4 regions of the Paenibacillus sophorae genome follow, and region 1 is predicted to be linked to each of the others. Evidence: riboswitches for the same ligand, from Rfam matches in the RefSeq annotation. Region 1 holds a riboswitch; each other region holds the start of a gene.
What was found. A riboswitch is a leader RNA that binds a small molecule or an ion and turns the genes downstream of it on or off. The one in region 1 is predicted to bind thiamine pyrophosphate.
Positions count from the first base shown of each region.

Region 2: linked by a shared signal. The riboswitch ahead of KP014_RS16270 (ABC transporter ATP-binding protein) and the one ahead of KP014_RS12355 (thiamine phosphate synthase) in region 1 are both predicted to bind thiamine pyrophosphate.
Region 3: linked by a shared signal. The riboswitch ahead of KP014_RS05075 (ABC transporter substrate-binding protein) and the one ahead of KP014_RS12355 (thiamine phosphate synthase) in region 1 are both predicted to bind thiamine pyrophosphate.
Region 4: linked by a shared signal. The riboswitch ahead of thiC (phosphomethylpyrimidine synthase ThiC) and the one ahead of KP014_RS12355 (thiamine phosphate synthase) in region 1 are both predicted to bind thiamine pyrophosphate.

Region 1 is NZ_CP076607.1:2,630,404-2,634,613, reverse strand. It holds gene KP014_RS12370 (thiazole synthase) at 1-522, opposite strand, end outside; gene KP014_RS12365 (ThiF family adenylyltransferase) at 566-1,594, opposite strand; gene thiS (sulfur carrier protein ThiS) at 1,600-1,803, opposite strand; gene KP014_RS12355 (thiamine phosphate synthase) at 1,809-2,459, opposite strand; TPP riboswitch at 2,573-2,674, opposite strand; gene KP014_RS12350 (SDR family oxidoreductase) at 2,812-3,684, opposite strand; gene KP014_RS12345 (hypothetical protein) at 3,896-4,210, opposite strand, start outside.
Region 2 is NZ_CP076607.1:3,442,057-3,446,266, forward strand. It holds gene thiM (hydroxyethylthiazole kinase) at 1-9, opposite strand, end outside; gene KP014_RS16260 (ABC transporter substrate-binding protein) at 28-1,083, opposite strand; gene KP014_RS16265 (ABC transporter permease) at 1,083-1,856, opposite strand; gene KP014_RS16270 (ABC transporter ATP-binding protein) at 1,837-2,598, opposite strand; TPP riboswitch at 2,712-2,815, opposite strand; partial or broken gene KP014_RS16275 (pentapeptide repeat-containing protein) at 2,903-3,346, opposite strand; gene KP014_RS16280 (alpha/beta hydrolase) at 3,962-4,210, shown strand, end outside.
Region 3 is NZ_CP076607.1:1,049,850-1,054,059, reverse strand. It holds gene KP014_RS05090 (sensor histidine kinase) at 1-292, opposite strand, end outside; gene KP014_RS05085 (response regulator transcription factor) at 289-963, opposite strand; gene KP014_RS05080 (EAL domain-containing protein) at 1,038-2,090, opposite strand; TPP riboswitch at 2,420-2,532, shown strand; gene KP014_RS05075 (ABC transporter substrate-binding protein) at 2,732-3,799, shown strand; gene KP014_RS05070 (thiamine-binding protein) at 3,883-4,176, shown strand; gene KP014_RS05065 (ABC transporter permease) at 4,173-4,210, shown strand, end outside.
Region 4 is NZ_CP076607.1:3,949,891-3,954,100, reverse strand. It holds gene thiC (phosphomethylpyrimidine synthase ThiC) at 1-1,713, opposite strand, end outside; TPP riboswitch at 1,798-1,911, opposite strand; gene KP014_RS18660 (Gfo/Idh/MocA family protein) at 1,953-2,891, opposite strand; gene KP014_RS18655 (helix-turn-helix transcriptional regulator) at 3,011-3,970, shown strand; gene KP014_RS18650 (hypothetical protein) at 4,115-4,210, opposite strand, start outside.

The DNA.
Region 1 (4,210 bases):
TTCAATCAGGATGGAGATCAGCTCCTTCGTCCGCAAGCCGCGGTTGCTTCCGATAGGCGCCCCCAGCGGCATCACCGCCGCTGCTCCCGCGTCTCTCAGCCGGAAAGCCGCAGACAGATCCGGGCTCATGTAGGGAAGGACGATGAAGCCTTCGGCAGCCAGAATTTCCGTAGCACGGATCGTCTCCAGATTATCCGGCAGCAAATATCTCTGGTCGTTAATGACTTCGATCTTCACCCAGTTCCCCATCCCTGCCGCTCTGGCCAAGCGGGCGATACGCACGGCTTCTTCTGCGGTGCGTGCGCCGGAAGTATTGGGCAGAAGGGTCATCTGCTGCGGAATATGGCTTAGAATGTTCTCCTCCCGCGAAGAGGGATCGACTCTACGAAGCGCCACTGTGATTACTTCGGAGCCTGAACGGGCGATTACCTCCGGAATCAGCGTGTTGCGGCTGTATTTGCCGGTTCCGATGAACAGACGGCTGGACAGGGCTTTGCCCCCGATATGTAATGCATCCTGCATAATAATAATCCTCCCCTATTCGGTTAATAGAATGCTTGATAGGCTAGCCAAAATAACGGTGATACAGCGACCGGGCTTCGGCTGGATCGCCCGTTCCGTGAACGAGCACCCGTCCATCGGGAAAGATCGCCATACGGTGCTGGTCCAGTGTCAAAGACAGCATAAAGGGATTCCGCTCTGCCCGGCCATAGGCGGACAGCCGCCGCTCCCACTCCTCCAGATCAAGCCTCGTCGGCCTTGGCGGGCGAATCTGCACCGTATCCCGCCCGCAGAGTACGGCCGTTCTGGAATGGCTGCCCGGCGATAAATAAGGATAAGTGCGTTTAGCGCCGCAGGACGGGCAGTCGGCGCGCTTCAGCTTGGACGTATCCACCGACGAGTAACGATTCGTCCACAGATCGAAAGAGACCAGTGTCCCGCGCAGCGCGCTAACGTTCCCTGAGAGCCACTTCAGCGCTTCGGCCGTCTGGTAGGCAGCCGTCATCTGCACGGCGGGACCGATTATGCCGGCCGTGTCGCAGGTATCCCCTCCGGCTGGAACACTGTCCAGCAGACAGTGAAGGCAGGCGCTCTGGCCTGGAACAATCGTCATTGAAATGCCGTAGCTGCCGGTGCAGGCGCCATAGATCCAGGGAATTCCGTCCCGCGCGGCAATATCGTTTACGATCATCCGCACCTCGAAATTGTCCGCCGCATCAAGAATAAGGTCTATGCCGCGTGTATAGAGGCTGATTTCCTCCGCTGTAATATCCGCAACGATTCCTTCAACTTCCACAGAGGAGTTAACGCTGCGAAGCCTGCGGGCGGCAGCTACCGCTTTGGGAATCCGCTCAGCCGCATCCTGCTCGCTGAACAAATTTTGACGCTGCAGGTTGCTCCACTCCACATAATCCCGGTCGACGAGGGTCACCTTGCCCACACCCGAGCGCACCATCGTCTCCGCGCATGCGGAGCCAAGCGCCCCTGCGCCAATAATCAGAACCTTCGCCTGCGCCAGCTTCTTCTGACCTTCGGCTCCGATTCCGTAAAACCGCTCCTGCCTGCTGTATCTGTCCTCTCCGGCGAAATTCACCGGCCTCAGCCTCCTCCCACAAAATGCACAAGCTCGATGCGGTCCCCGTCGGCAAGGGGGATTGTTCCGTAATTATCCCTACCCACAATCATGCCGTTCAGTTCAACGACCATCCGCCTTTCTTTCCATTCGGGTCGGCTCAGCAGATCCGCAAGCGTAGCGCAAGCTTCGTCCAGCTCGATCTCGTTCCCGTTGATATAGAGCTTCATTGCCCTCACCTCCTTTCATTGCGGGCTGCCTGAACAGCTGTCCTGACTGCAGCCCGGTAAGACTTTGCAGCCGCCACAGGATCAGACGCGCCGCAGATACCCGAGAGTACGGCAATGCCCGCCGCGCCGCGTGAAATCACCTGTCCTGCATTGCCCGGTTCAATGCCGCCAATCGCAATGACCGGAACCCGGCAGGCGCGCACGGTTTCCGCAAGCCGATCCAGCCCCCGCCCTGGAAGACCCGGCTTGCTGGCCGAGGCGTATACATGCCCGTACAGGCAGTAATCCGCCCCTTCGTTTGCGGCAGCGGCTGCTTCATCCGGGGAATGGACGGAGCGCCCGATGCGCAGGCTCTGAGACAGCGGGCGGGCCGCGGCGGTTGGGAGGCTGTGCCCCGCAAGCTGAACGCCTCCGGCGCCGGAAGCCAGTGCGACGTCCAGCCTGTCGTTCACAACGATTTGTTCAAGCGGTATCCCAAGGCTGCGCATCTTCTCCACCGCTTTGAACAATTCTTCTGCTGTACGCGATTTTTCCCGTAAATGAATATAGTCTACAAAGGGCCCTACGGCCGCAGCGATAAGAATAAAGCTGTCCATTATCGCCCCGCTGCCGGATATGAGATGAATTTCGGGATCCTTTGACTTTGGCGGACACATAGCCCTATTCGCCTCCTGTGTTTATTTGTCATAAGCAGCACAAAAAACCGCCCTCCCGAAGGAAGGCGGCCGGAAACTGCAAATGGGATCGAGCCTTGACAGGCCCGGATGCAGATATTCACTCTCCACTTCCCTACGCTGGTATAAACCAGATCAGGTTCAAAGGGTCCGAACCTTGCGTTCGTCTCAGCCTTGCGGCACCCCTAGTGTTCACGCTATGCAACTATTGATCTTTCACAGCGTATCATAAATTTCCTTTTCATACCACCTTTTCATGAAAAAGCCCCAATCCGCTTGACTTGGATCGGGGCTTGCATATTCAGCGGAAATCCGCTTAATACGTTGAGAGTCGTCAACCGTTAACGATTTCGCCGCCATTCACATGAATAACCTGGCCGGTTACATACGATGAATCATCGGAAGCCAGGTAGACAAAAGCCGGAGCCAGTTCTTCAGGCTGTCCCGGTCGTTTCATTGGCTGTGTTCCGCCGAACTCGCTGACCTTCTTCTCATCGAAGGTGGACGGAATGAGCGGCGTCCAGATCGGACCCGGCGCAACCGCGTTGACGCGGATGCCTTTATCCACTAAATTCATCGCGAGCGAACGCGTAAAGCTGAGGATCGCGCCTTTGGTGGACGAGTAGTCCAGCAGTTGAGGATTTCCTCTGTAAGCTGTAATCGACGTCGTATTGACGATGGTCGAGCCTTCTTTCAAGTGGGGCATAGCTGCTTTTGTCAAATAGAACATCGAGAAAATATTGGTGCGGAACGTCCGCTCCAACTGCTCGGAGCTGATATCCTCGATCTTTTCTTGCGGATGCTGCTCCGCTGCATTGTTAATAAGAATATCAAGCTTGCCCAGACCGTTCACTGTTTTGTTGATAAGATCCTGGCAGAATACTTCGACACCGATATCGCCGGAGACGAGAACACATTTGCGTCCTTCCTGTTCGACCTGGCGCTTCGTCTCCTCCGCGTCGGAGTGCTCGTTCAGATAAGAAATGACTATATCTGCTCCCTCCTTGGCAAAAGCCACGGCTACCGCGCGGCCGATGCCGCTGTCTCCGCCTGTGATCAGGGCCGCTTTACCGAGCAGCTTGCCCGCTGCTTTGTATGCCGCCGGTTCGTATTTAGGCCGGGGCGTCATCTCCGATTCCAGACCGGGCCTGCGATCCTGATGCTGCGGCGGCAATGTCTTCTGGCTTTGTTGATTGCTCGTAGACATACTTCATTCTCCTTTCGAAAAGTTGTTAAATTTAGACTTTCCTTAGGATGTCTTGGGGATGTACAATTATTCGTTCCCTTTACGGTAATTAATTTAACCAATCGCATGAAGATCAAACACAAGCGGAGTCCAGACAAACCGAAGTTCTCACAATAGCAAAACACACGCCTCCTTTCGGAGACGGGCGAAATTGGCCGGGCTATGCTGCTATTCAAATAATCTCATTAAAAACCATAAAGAAAACCATAACCAGCAAGCATACCGCCAGCAACGCGCTCAACGTGCGGATTTTGCCGGTTTCGCTGGAGACGTCGCGGCTCTGCTTCATGCCTGCGGCCGCAAGCCGCAGCGGCTTGCTTATAACGCCGCCCAAGGCGAACATGGCGAGCAGCAGCAGTGTGACAATAATCATCCACGGGACCGAATACTCGCCTTTGGTCATCATGTAACCGCCCGTAAGCAGTTGAATGACCAAGCCATATTGGGCAATACGGTTAAACGCGCTGATTGCGCTCAGCGTCCCCTC
Region 2 (4,210 bases), 810 kb from region 1:
GAAAGACATTTGGAATTCCTCCTATTTTTATAAATTAATAAAAGCGTCCTCAGCCTTAATATCCGCAGGCAGCAGTCCGTTGCCTTCCAGCCACTGATGCACTTTATCCCAGCTTTCCGCATCCTGAAATCCGAAATCCTTATCTCCCGCGTCCATCAGCGGCAGCAGCACTTTCAGGCTCTGCGTCTCAATTTCCTTGTCGAGCGGAGCGGTCCCGTCTTCATGCGCAAGCAGGATGGACAGCGCCTCATCGGGATGCTCATTCACGTATGCTTGGCCTTCCCGCATCGCTGTCAGAAACTTGATGAAATCATCTTTATGCTGATTAATTCCCTCATCGCTTGCAACCAGCACAAGCTCGGAATAATCCGGCACGCCATATTTTGCAGGGTCAATGGAGGTGACGGGATGGCCTTCTTTTTGCAAAATGAGCTGTTCATGGTTGATGAAACCGCCCATTATGGCGTCAGTCTGCCCGGTGGAAATGGCCGGAATTAAGTCATAGCCCACATCCACAAAGTTCACCTTCTCCGGATCTCCGCCATCGGCTTTGACCATCGTCTTAACCATCGCTTCATACAGTGGAATGGAAGAATACCCCACCGCTTTGCCAGCCAAATCCTTCGGCGTATGTACGGAACTGTCCGCAGGGACCATCAGGTGAGTCAGCGGATGACGGACAATGGAGGCCAGTGCTTTCACGGGAATCTTCTCCCCCCGGGCCATCAGCACCTGCGGCTGGTAGCTCAGCGCCAGATCGACCTTGCCTGCCGCGACGAGCTTCAGCGCGTCATTCGTGTCCGCCGGCATCTGGATCTCCACATTAATTCCCCGTTTGGCGAAGAAGCCCTTTTCCTGAGCGGTGTACAAAAAAGAATGCACGGCGTTCGGGTACCAGTCGAGCATAAGCGTCAGCTTGTGCGCAGGCTCCGCCGGACTTTCGGTTTGAGAAGCGGCAGGCGAAGGAGAAGCGGAGGCCGCGGAATCGCCGGATGGCGCGGAGCCGCCGCAAGCGGCCGTTAACAGAAGAAGCGAGATAGCAGGCAGAAGCAATAAATTTTTAATACGGGTAAAAGATTTCATCAATTAGAACCTCTTTTCTTAAGAATCTGATGCTCCAGCAGCCGTACGGCCAGGAAAAGTACTACACCGAGACCCGACAGGAGAGCAATCGCTGCGAACATCTCGGCGCTGTGCAGGCTTCCCGCCATGCGGCGGCTGTAGTAACCAAGTCCGCGCGTTCCTCCCAGCCATTCTCCGATGGTTGCACCGATCACGCAGTACACCACCGACAGCTTCAGCCCCGAGAAAAAGGAGGGGAGCGCAAGCGGAATGCCGACCTTGACCAGCAGCTGCCTGCGGTTCGCGCCCATAGTCAGCAGCAGCTCCTTATAGGCGCCGCCGCTTTTGGCGAGCCCGTCGTATACGCCGACGACGACTGGAAAGAATGCGGTCAGAAAGACGACGGCGACCTTGCTCCACAGCGAATAACCGAACCACATAATAAAAATGGGGGAGAGCGCAATCAGCGGAATCGTCTGGCTGATGATGATAAAGGGATAGAGCGCTTTTTCTAATGTCCGGGAAAGGTGCATGCCGATCCCGAGCAGAATGCCGCCAACCAGCGACATCAGACAGCCGACAGCCACTTCTTCAAGCGTGGCTGGCAGATGCGTGCCCAGCAGCAGTCCGGCGTTCTGTACCAATGCGGTCCAGACCACGGAGGGTGCAGGGAGGATAAAGGACGGAACATATCCTGAGCGTACGGAAGCTTCCCACACGGCGAGAATCAACAGCAGCAGGAGAAGGAAGGCTCCGTAGCGGCGAGATCCTTCCTTAAACGGTGCGCGTTTCATACAGCCTCCGCTCCAGCTCGGCCCGCAAAGAGACAAAGCCAAGCTCGTAATTCATTTCCAGCCGCCGGGGTCTTGGCAGTCCCACGTTCAGCTCTTGAAGGGGGCCGACGCTGCCGGACGGCATCAGAAAGATGCGGTCACTGAGCAGAATAGCTTCCTCCAGATCATGCGTGATGAACATAACGGTCCGCCCCAGCTCTCCCCACAGCTCCAGCAGCCAGCGGTGCATGTCCCGCTTCGTCATGGCGTCAAGCGCGCCGAATGGCTCATCAAGCAGCATCAGCTCTCCGCCGGTCATCAGTGTACGGAGAAAAGCGGCCCGCTGGCGCATCCCGCCGGATAGCTCATGCGGATAGGCAAGCTCATAACCGGCGAGTCCGAAACGCTCCAGCATTTCCCATACCGTAGCTGCTCCGCCCTTACCGGCCCGGCCTTTGATCTCTAGCGGCAGCAGACAGTTGTCCAGCACCGTCCGCCAGGGCAGCAGCAGGTCCTGCTGAGGCATGTAGGCGATTTGGCCGAGCCGGTTCTCACCGCGGGCGCTGCCTTGCAGCGCGATTTCTCCCTGCGCCTCGGCAAGCAGTCCGGCTATCGCTTTGAACAGCGTGCTTTTGCCACAGCCGCTGGCGCCAATAATGCTGACGAATTCACCCTGGCGGACCGTTAACGAAAGATCCGAGAATACGAGCTTCTGCTGCGGAAACGAAAAAGAAAGGCGGCGGAGAGATAAAAGCTCTTCGATAGTCGGTCAACCCTCCTTATAAATGAATAAAGGCCCGTCCAAATCCGGAAGGAAATGGACGGGCCCCCAATTATCCGCCGTACAAGCGCTGGCCGTACGGGGCGTAGATAGGTAAGCTTCAGGTTCCACTTCCCTCCGCTGGTATAATCCAGATCAGGTTCCAAGGGTCCGAAGCTCGCGGCTTCGTCTCAGTCGGACGACTCCCCTAGTGAAATTGCGGTCTTTATTCGGTTATGAACTTATCAACTATACCATATTCCGGGCCGTTCCCTCAATGTACCATTTGGGTCTAACGGATTCGAAGTCACCAATGATCGGGAATGCTTACGGAAGGCAGCAGCTTGGTAGCCATATCGCCTTTAGCTGAATTAACTTGCGCCTGCGTGAGAAAAACGCTTCCTGTGAGGTCAGCGCCGCTTAAGTCGGCATCTCTAAAGTCGGCGCCGATCAGATCAGTCATTCTCATGTCGGAATCTCTCAGGTCGGATGCAATGAGCAAAGCGCCTCTCAAGTTAGCGCCTCTAAGGCCGGCTCCTCTTAGATTTGCGCCTATAAAGTTGCTTCCCCTACGGATTTTGTTCTGTAATTTTTGATTTTTATTAGGCATTGGCGCAGCTTTGGCCCGTACCCGTTCGCTTGCTTGCAGAAGCAGGTCATTGACAATCGCCCGATGGGCGGGGACGTTAAGCTCCAGAATCGAGCGCGGATTCAGACGGGTGAGCTCTTCCGTTTTTTCAAGAACATTCCGCTATGACCAAAATGAACGCTCTACTGTCTTGTGGGTGCTCTTTAAATGGCATTTCTCGTTTATCCGGTCTTCAAGTTAAAGCTGCAAAGCCGCATTATCATCAATCTTTGCCGCTTTCGCAGGATCGGCTGACATCAGCCGGTCATACATGGTCTGATCCTGAGCGCTGTCTTTTCTTTAGTGCATCTGTAGTTGAAGCGATAAACAAGCTACCAATATTTTAGTCATTTTAGATTGATTGATCTATAAAAGTGGGAAATTACCTTCCTGTAACAACTCCGTACTTGTACGTTTCTGATGGTCTGATTCAAAAAAAGAAAGGAAGTTTAAACATGAACAATAACAGATACAAGGGATTAGCGTTAATCCTGCTCGCTGTTTCCGAGTTAATGTTGGCACTTGATTATCTTTCCGCAACGATATTCTCAGCTTCATTCGGTACACTATACTTTTCCTCTTGTCTCCAGTGGGTTCGCCAAAATGATCGCCGCCGGAATGGGACTTGGTGCCATTGATTTTCAGTTTCTAACGGGGCTTTCTCAGCCGGATTGGCTTGGAACATTCATCAAGAAGCTAGTTAGCCAAAATAAAATGATAGAGGGAGAATGAAAAAACATGGAGAAAAAACCTGTTCTTGAACCGGAAGCACAAAATTTTGTTAAGGCAACAGCCAATCCGCCATTTTTATTTGATTTAGGACCTGAACAGGGGCGGATTGCGGTCGATGAAGCCCAGGCGGGCGAGGTTCAAAAGCCAGACGTGGACATTGAAGATATCAGTATTACAGGTGGTCCAAGCGGCCACGTATCCATTCGGATTCTACGTCCGAAACACGTTGCTGAGAAGAACCTGGCTGTCATTCTG
Region 3 (4,210 bases), 1.6 Mb from region 1:
GTTCCCTTATGCGCGTGTCAATCTCCCGGGGAGATTTGCCCGCAAGCAGACGAGCCGCTTCATGCCATCTATTCTCCAAGTTGGCAGTGCTGGAGTAGAGCTCCAGCTCGGCCTTCGTTCTGTCGTCTCGCCGTATCTCAAACCAGTGGCTGGAAAGGGAAACTAAGATGATATTAAGAGTAAGGATAACGGGCAAGAACATCACGGCTGCCGCGATAATCAGCATGTACCGCGACAACAGCGATTGGCGGAATCCAGGAAGACGTCCTCGGGTTCTGTTCCTTCTTATCATGCCTTGACCCTGTATCCGATGCCCCGGACCGTCTCAATAATTTCCGGCATTGCAGGGTCTTTCTCCAGCTTTTCGCGCAAATAACGGATATGTACCATCAGGGTCTTGTCCCCTTCCATATAGGGCTCCCCCCAGACCGCTTCATAAATTTGTTCTTTGGTCATAATCTGGCCGAGGTGGCGCAAGAGGTAAAAGAAAATCTGAAACTGCTTGCCCGTCAGCGGTATTTCTTCCCCGCTCTCCGCCAGAACAATCCGGTTCTCCTCTTCATAGACGGTTAGATGCCCCAGTGAAAGCGGCGAAGATGAAATGCTGCCCGCACGCCGCAGCAAAACCCCGATTCTCGCGGCAAGCTCATCCGGATGAAACGGTTTGGTCAAATAATCATCGGCGAACCCCAGACCCTGAAGCTTGTCGTCGATGGACGTTCTCGCTGAGAGCATCAGAATGGGAATGTCAGGAAAAATCTTCTTTAATCGCTGGCCCACCGTGAATCCGTCCAATCCCGGCAGCATGACATCCAGAATAACCAACTGGCAGCCATCCGCCTCTTCCACGGCCCGTTCTCCACTCTGCAGCCAACGGACGGCATAGCCGCGATCCTTCAGATCTCTGGCGACGGGACCGGCAATTTGCGGATCGTCCTCGATATACAGCAAAGTGCCGCTCATGGCAGCACCTCCTTCTTGCCCTTCGTGCTGGCCGGACTTACTCGAAAAGATCTGTCCGGCGCGCAAAGGCGTTATTATTCCATATTAACAAATTCCGTCTGCATGAGAAAATGCCTTGGCGGCGCCTGCGCAGGCTTGCCGAACAGGTAGCCCTGCGCCAAAGGAATACCGAGCTCCCGGCAGAACTGAAATTCCTCCCGCCGCTCGATTCCTTCGGCCAGCACTATTCCGCCAAACTCTCCGGCTCTCTCCATAATCTCCTTAACGGCTTGCTGCTTGCCGGCATCCTGATCGCAAAAGCTGATCAGCCCCCGGTCAATCTTCACATAATCCGGCTTTAGGCTGGACATCACCTCCACCGTGGAGTAGCCCGCGCCGACGTCGTCGAGCGCAACAAAAGCGCCATGGCTTCGGCACTCGGCAAATATATAGGTGAGATGCGAAATATCTTCGATTTCTTCCGTTTCCACCACCTCAAACACAAAATCCTCCGGCCTTAGGCCCTGCTGCTCGATCGCCTCAAATGTATGGGTCAGACAGTATTGGGGGTCATAAATGGAAGAGGGCAGAAAATTGATGAACCGTTTAATTCCGTGAGGCAGCAGCTTGGCGCTGGATTCGATGGCGGAGATGCGCGCGGCCCGGTCCAAAAAGGAATGAAATCCGCTTTCTCTTGCCACCTCAAACAGTATATGCGGCTGAAACGGCGTGCCTTGCTGCAGCGGCCGCAGCAAAAACTCAAAGCCGACAATCTTCTCGGAAGAATCGACAATCGGCTGCAAATAGCTGCAAAATTCTTTATTGGCGATAATATCGATGAGTGAATGATTGCTAAAGCGGACCTGAAGCTGGGAGAGCGACATCCACCGTTCCAACTCACTTGCGGCTCCTGTTCCGATTATGGATATGGTCAGAAGCGCCGCTTCCTTCGCGGACTCGATCAGCTTCATCACATTCAGCAGCTGTTCCCGGGTGCTGTAAGAAATCTCGCATACCTCTTCCCGAAAAGATTTAAGTATAAAACCGGACGCTTGAACAGCGGATGCAAGTGAAGGAGATGCGCGCCGAATTTTTAGGATTCCCTTGTCTTCAATTGGTTCAATAGGGGAACAATGAATACAGTTCATGAACACCCTCCTTTTGGCCCACAAAAATGCAGCAACCTGAGGTCATTATAGCATGTTTTTCTGGAAAAGACGGAAATTCACCCCAAATAACCGCCATATTTCGCGTAATTTTTTTCCATATCCCGATTTTTTAATTTCCCAGGTTATTTCCCGGCAAATACCGTGCTTTTCTCCAATACTTCGCACTGATGGCGTCTTCCATGCACTGTTCCCTGGCACATGGGCGGCGGTATTATTAAATGACGGCTTCAGAATCGGCCATGGTACTGGACAACTTCAGAACCTTGCGTCTATAATTACAGCGTAAACAGCAAGGAATACCCGAAACTTCATAAACCTTGGGGTGCTGGAATTATGGCCGGCTGAGAGTGTATCCCGCAAGATACTGACCCTTATACCTGATCTGGATAATGCCAGCGTAGGAAAGCCTTAAGCGCGTGGTCGTAAAGAGACCGCCGCCGTCATGCACTCCGCCGCGTCCCGAATGTTCAGGGGCGCTTTTTTGGCATTTCAGGTTTGCGCAAATTCCCGTGGTCCCCCAAGCGGCTTCGTGATTTGCAGGTAAGCTTTTATGGAAGCGGGAATACCCGCCGCTTCAGGCATCGCTGCCCGGGGCGGCAAGACAAAGGAGAGACTATATAATGGGAGTCAAAAAATGGTTATCACTGTGCCTAACCTGCCTGTTCATACTGACAGCGGCGGGATGCGGCGGCAATAATTCGGGAGGAAACGCGGGCGGCGCTCAGGGAACCCCTGCTTCCGCTTCGCCGGAGGCATCCGCTTCCGCCCAAAGCTCGCCCAAAGCGGCGACGCCGGTAAAGGTCGCGCTCGACTGGACGCCGAACACGAATCACACCGGACTGTATGTCGCCAAAGAGCTCGGCTACTACGCGGAGGAGGGCCTTGATGTAGATATTGTGCAGCCGGGATCGGCGGGCGCAGATACGATGGTCACCTCGGGAGAAGCCGCCTTCGGCGTCGGCGCACAGGACAGTCTGACGCTGGCACGTATTCAGGGCGTCCCACTCGTGTCCATCGCGGCGATTATCCAGCATAACACATCCGGCTTCGCGGCTCCGGTCGACCGGGGCATCAAGTCGCCGAAGAATTTCGAAGGCAAAACTTACGGCGGCTGGGGATCGCCGGTCGAAGAAGCTTCCATGAAGGCCATTATGGACCCGGTCGGCGGCGACGTGAAGAAGGTCAAGCAGGTCACCATCGGCGAAGCGGACTATTTTACGGCTGTTAAGCGTGACATTGACTTTGCCTGGATCTTCTACGCTTGGACCGGTATTGAAGCGAAGCTGCGCGGCGAGCCGCTGGATATGCTGTATTTGAAGGATTACGCGCCGCAGCTCGATTACTACACGCCGGTGCTGACGACAAGCGAGAAAGAGATCGCCGAGAATCCAGAGGTGGTCAAAGCCTTTTTGAAGGCAACGTCTAGGGGTTATCAATATGCGATCGACCATCCGAAGGAGGCTGCCGATATTCTGATCAAGGCGGTTCCCGATCTTGACGCGAAGCTCGTTCAGGCCAGCCAGGAATGGCTCAGCCCGAAATACAAGGACGACGCCGCCCGGTGGGGTGAGCAGAAGACCGCTGTATGGAAAAATTACGCCGACTGGATGTACGGGCTGAAGCTGCTGGACAAACCGCTGGAGGCCGACAAGGCGTTTACCAACGAATTTTTGCCGGACGGGCAGTAAGAACTTAATAAAGTTAAGCTTTTGGTTCATTTAGTTTACAATTAATGGCATGAAAGTATTAACGGCATGAAAGGATGATAGGAATGGCAAGTACGCTGCTGAGCATTCAAGTGATTCCGAAAACGCCGGGAGGCGAAGACGTAATCCCATACGTGGACAAAGCAATTGAAGTGATTCAGCGTTCCGGCGTGAAGCATCAAGTGAATGCGCTGGAGACGACGATGGAAGGCGAGCTCGCCGACCTGCTGGAAATTGTCCGGGAGATGCAGGAGGCGCTAATCGAAGCGGGCTGCCCCAGCGTCATCTCGCAGGTAAAGATCGCCCATAATCCGGGCGGAATCAGCATGGACAAGCTGACGGAGAAATATCGCCCGTGAGTTCCAGGTGGAGACAAATCTGGCCGCCCCTTGT
Region 4 (4,210 bases), 1.3 Mb from region 1:
CTCCGCAAACTGCTGCGATTTCTCCTTCATTCCCCGCTCAATCGCCTCGCTGTCCTCCAGATTATGTTGCTTGGCATACTCCCGGATGTCCTGCGTGATTCTCATGCTGCAAAATTTCGGTCCGCACATGGAGCAGAAATGCGCCGTCTTGGCGCCCTCCGCAGGCAAGGTCTCGTCGTGATATTCGATCGCCCGCTCAGGATCGAGCGACAGCTGGAATTGGTCCTTCCAGCGGAATTCGAACCGGGCTTTGGACAGCGCGTCGTCCCGCTCCTGGGCTCCGGGATGTCCTTTGGCCAGATCGGCCGCGTGCGCCGCGATCTTATAGGCGATGACGCCTTCACGGACATCGTCCTTGTTCGGAAGTCCCAAATGCTCTTTGGGCGTCACGTAGCAGAGCATGGCGGTGCCGAACCAGCCGATCATCGCTGCGCCGATGGCTGAAGTAATATGGTCGTAGCCTGGAGCGATATCCGTCGTAAGCGGCCCCAGTGTGTAAAAAGGAGCCTCCTTGCACACTTCCATTTGGCGGTCGACATTTTCCTTAATTTTGTGCATCGGAACATGGCCCGGTCCTTCAATCATAACCTGCACATCATGCTTCCAGGCAATCTCGGTCAGCTCACCCAGGGTGTCCAGTTCGGCGAACTGCGCTTCGTCATTGGCATCGGCGATGGAGCCCGGCCGCAGGCCGTCTCCAAGAGAGAATGCGATGTCGTAAGCCTTCATGATTTTACAGATATCCTCAAAATGGGTATACAGGAAGTTCTCCTGATGATGGGCGAGGCACCAGGCCGCCATGATCGAGCCGCCTCGGGAAACGATACCCGTAACTCTTTTTGCCGTCAATGGAACATAACGGAGCAGCACACCCGCATGAATTGTGAAATAGTCGACACCCTGTTCCGCCTGCTCAATCAGCGTATCGCGAAAAATTTCCCAGCTCAGCTCATGCGCCTGACCGCCGACTTTTTCCAGCGCCTGATAGAGCGGCACCGTGCCGACAGGAACCGGAGAGTTGCGGATAATCCATTCCCGGGTCGTATGAATATGGCGGCCTGTGGAAAGATCCATAATAGTATCCGAGCCCCAGCGGGTGGCCCAGTGCATCTTCTCTACTTCTTCGTCAATAGAGGAGGAGACCGCGGAATTTCCGATATTAGCGTTGATCTTTACTAGAAAGTTCCGCCCGATGATCATCGGCTCGCTTTCCGGGTGATTGACGTTGCAAGGAATAATAGCTCTGCCGCTGGCGACTTCGTCCCGGACAAACGCCGGATCGACATTTTCGCGAATTGCAATGAACTCCATTTCCGGCGTGATGATCCCTTTGCGGGCATAATGCATCTGTGTCACGTTGGCGCCGCTCTTCGCGCGCAGCGGCTTCCGTCTTAATCCCGGAAAAACTTCTGCGTTAGGGTCCTGCTCCGTATTCCGCAGTCCGTTATCCTCTGGCTTTACATTCCGGCCCTCGTATTCCTCCGCATCTCCGCGTTCCAATATCCAGTTCCGGCGGAACGGGGACAGCCCTTCCCGGATGTCGGTAACGACTTGGCAGTCGGTGTAGGGGCCGCTTGCATCGTATACCCGCACGGGAGCATTTTCCGATACGCCATCAACCCCGGCAGTATCGCTCAGCGCAATCTCGCGCATCGGCACCCGAATATCCTCCCGCGAACCTTTAACGTACACTTTTTGACTTTGACTTGTCATTTCAATTCCTCCTCTTAATGGTGTGAAGCGCCGGAGGAGGCCAGGTACGCAAAAAAGACCGCACCCGAAGAAGCGGTCTTTGAACATACAAAGCCTGTGACGATTCCTCCGCTGGCATTACCCAGATCAGGTATTACGGTCGATGGCATAGGGCCATCCTCTCAGCCCGGCTGTTTCCGAGCTCCCGTGTCTATGAAGTTGTCTATTACAGAATATCCTAATCGCTGGAAAAGCACAAGCTACTTTTGCTTTATTTGCCGCCGGATTCCCAGCGCGTTAGCCAGAGACTCGGCCGCGTTCTCCAAGGAAAGGAGTGAATTTGTCCCGTGATGTAAGCTTTGCAGCGCATGTTCCAAGGTGGCGGCATACGGATTAATCTCTTTCAAAACGAGACGCCGTGCGCCGGAGGCGGTATATTCCGTTAAAGCAGCATCAGACTGATTACCAGAATCCTTTTCCAGAAAAACCAGCTTGCCTGATTCAAAATACGCTTCATAGCCGACAGTAAAGGGATATCCGTCAGGCATTCCCGAGGAAGAGACGATTTCCGCAATCGCGCCGTCCCGCCCGAATACGGCCCGGACCAGCGACTGGCGCGCATCCCTATATTCCGTTCCCCAGGCGGAGATAAGCTCCGGAGAATCCATGATCCCGCCAATAATATCCAACTCATGGATCATGAGATTCACAGGGATGGTGTCCAATCCGAGGTCCCCCCAGAGCGGCGGCGTTTCCCTTTTTAAAGTGAGAGACAGCAGCTTGCCGTATGTACCCTTCAGGCAGGATTCGCGCAAAAAGGCGTAAGCCGGGTCAAAATGGATAAACCGGTTAACGAGGACTCTTTTGCCGGAGCTTCTTTCCGCATCCAGCATGGCCGCAGCCTCTTCCACCGAGCAGCATACGGGCGTTTCGCAGAACACATGCTTTCCATGCTCAAGCGCCTTGACCGCAACCTCGCAGTGAAGAGAGGTCGGCAGGCACAGGTCGATGACATCAATATCCGGATCGCGCAAAATACCGCCAATATCCCGGGCAATCTCTACATTTAGCTCCTTCTCCAGTTGCGCCAGCTTAGCATCGTTCCTGCCGAACACGATCAATCGTCCACACAGATCCACTGACTTCAGCAGCTTGGCATGATATGTTCCAAATCCTGTTCCGAGCACAGCTACATTCATAAGTTCCAACTCCTTCAAAGGTTATGGACCTATGATATACTTGTATTGTTGACAGCAGAATGGCAATGATTTGAGGCTGTCTGTGAAATTTTCTGTCCGCTGATAAAAGGAGGGGTGTTATGAGGCTGCATCGGCTGGTTGCGATATTATTGCTGCTGGAATCAAGAGGGAAGCTGAAAGCAAAAGAGCTGGCGGAAGCGCTGGAAACCTCCGTCCGTTCAATTTACCGCGATGTGGATACGCTGGCTGAATCCGGTGTACCGATTGTCAGCGCTCCGGGGCCGTCCGGCGGTCTTTCGCTGATGGAAGGGTATACCGTTGATCTAAAAAGTTTACATAATGACGACGTCGTTCACCTGTATCTGACGGGACTTGGCATTTATTCCGGCGCGGGAACCGAATCAGGACATAAGCTCCGGAGCGCGCTGCTGAAGCTGGAAAAAACGCTGCCGGATGAATACAAACCGGATTTGCATAAGGCTAAGTCCCGGTTTTATTTTGACGATACGCCCTGGTGGCGCGAGCGCCCTGATGCTCCCTGCCTGGAAACGGTTCGTGCCGCGCTTTGGAAATCGCATAAGCTGACGATCCATTACCGCAAGCCGGGAGGAGAGTTGTCTATTCGAGATGTTCGGCCTTATGGGCTGGTGGTGAAGCAGGGTGAATGGTATCTGGCTGCATACAGTGAAATGGTGGAGGAAGTCCGGACGTTTAAATGCGAGCGAATATCAGCTGCTGAACAGTTAGAGGGAGGGTTCGAAATTCCGGCGGACTTCTCATTGGAACATTATTGGAAAGGCAGCAATCAGTCATTTAAGCGGTCGCGGCAAGAGAGGGAGGTTTATCCGGTAATTCTCAGGGTGAAAGAGCCGAGCGTGAATTTGCGGAACAAGCTGGAGATTCTGCATACCGCTTGGGAACAGAATACGGCCCTTCTGACGGTGAATATGTATGGTTATGAAGCGGCCTGCCGCGATATTCTGGAACTGATCGGCTGCGGCGAGGTCGTTGCGCCTGAAGAGCTTAGAGCTTTTATCAAAGATAAGCTGGATGAGCTTCGTACTTTTTATGGGGATTGAATAGGGGGATACAGCTTTCGGGACAAGGAGGACACGGGTTACCCGTCTCTAATAAAAATTGGATAACCCGTGAGTCAACCGCATTGTGAGGCTGTTGCACAACGAGACTAGAAAACTTTATGCCGATACGGCTCTGTGTGAATGTTACCTCGCCTGTTTGCCCTGACATTTTTTGCATACCGTCAGCTTTTCGCCTTGAAGTCCTTTGGCCGTATATAATAGTTTGATCCGTGTGCTGCC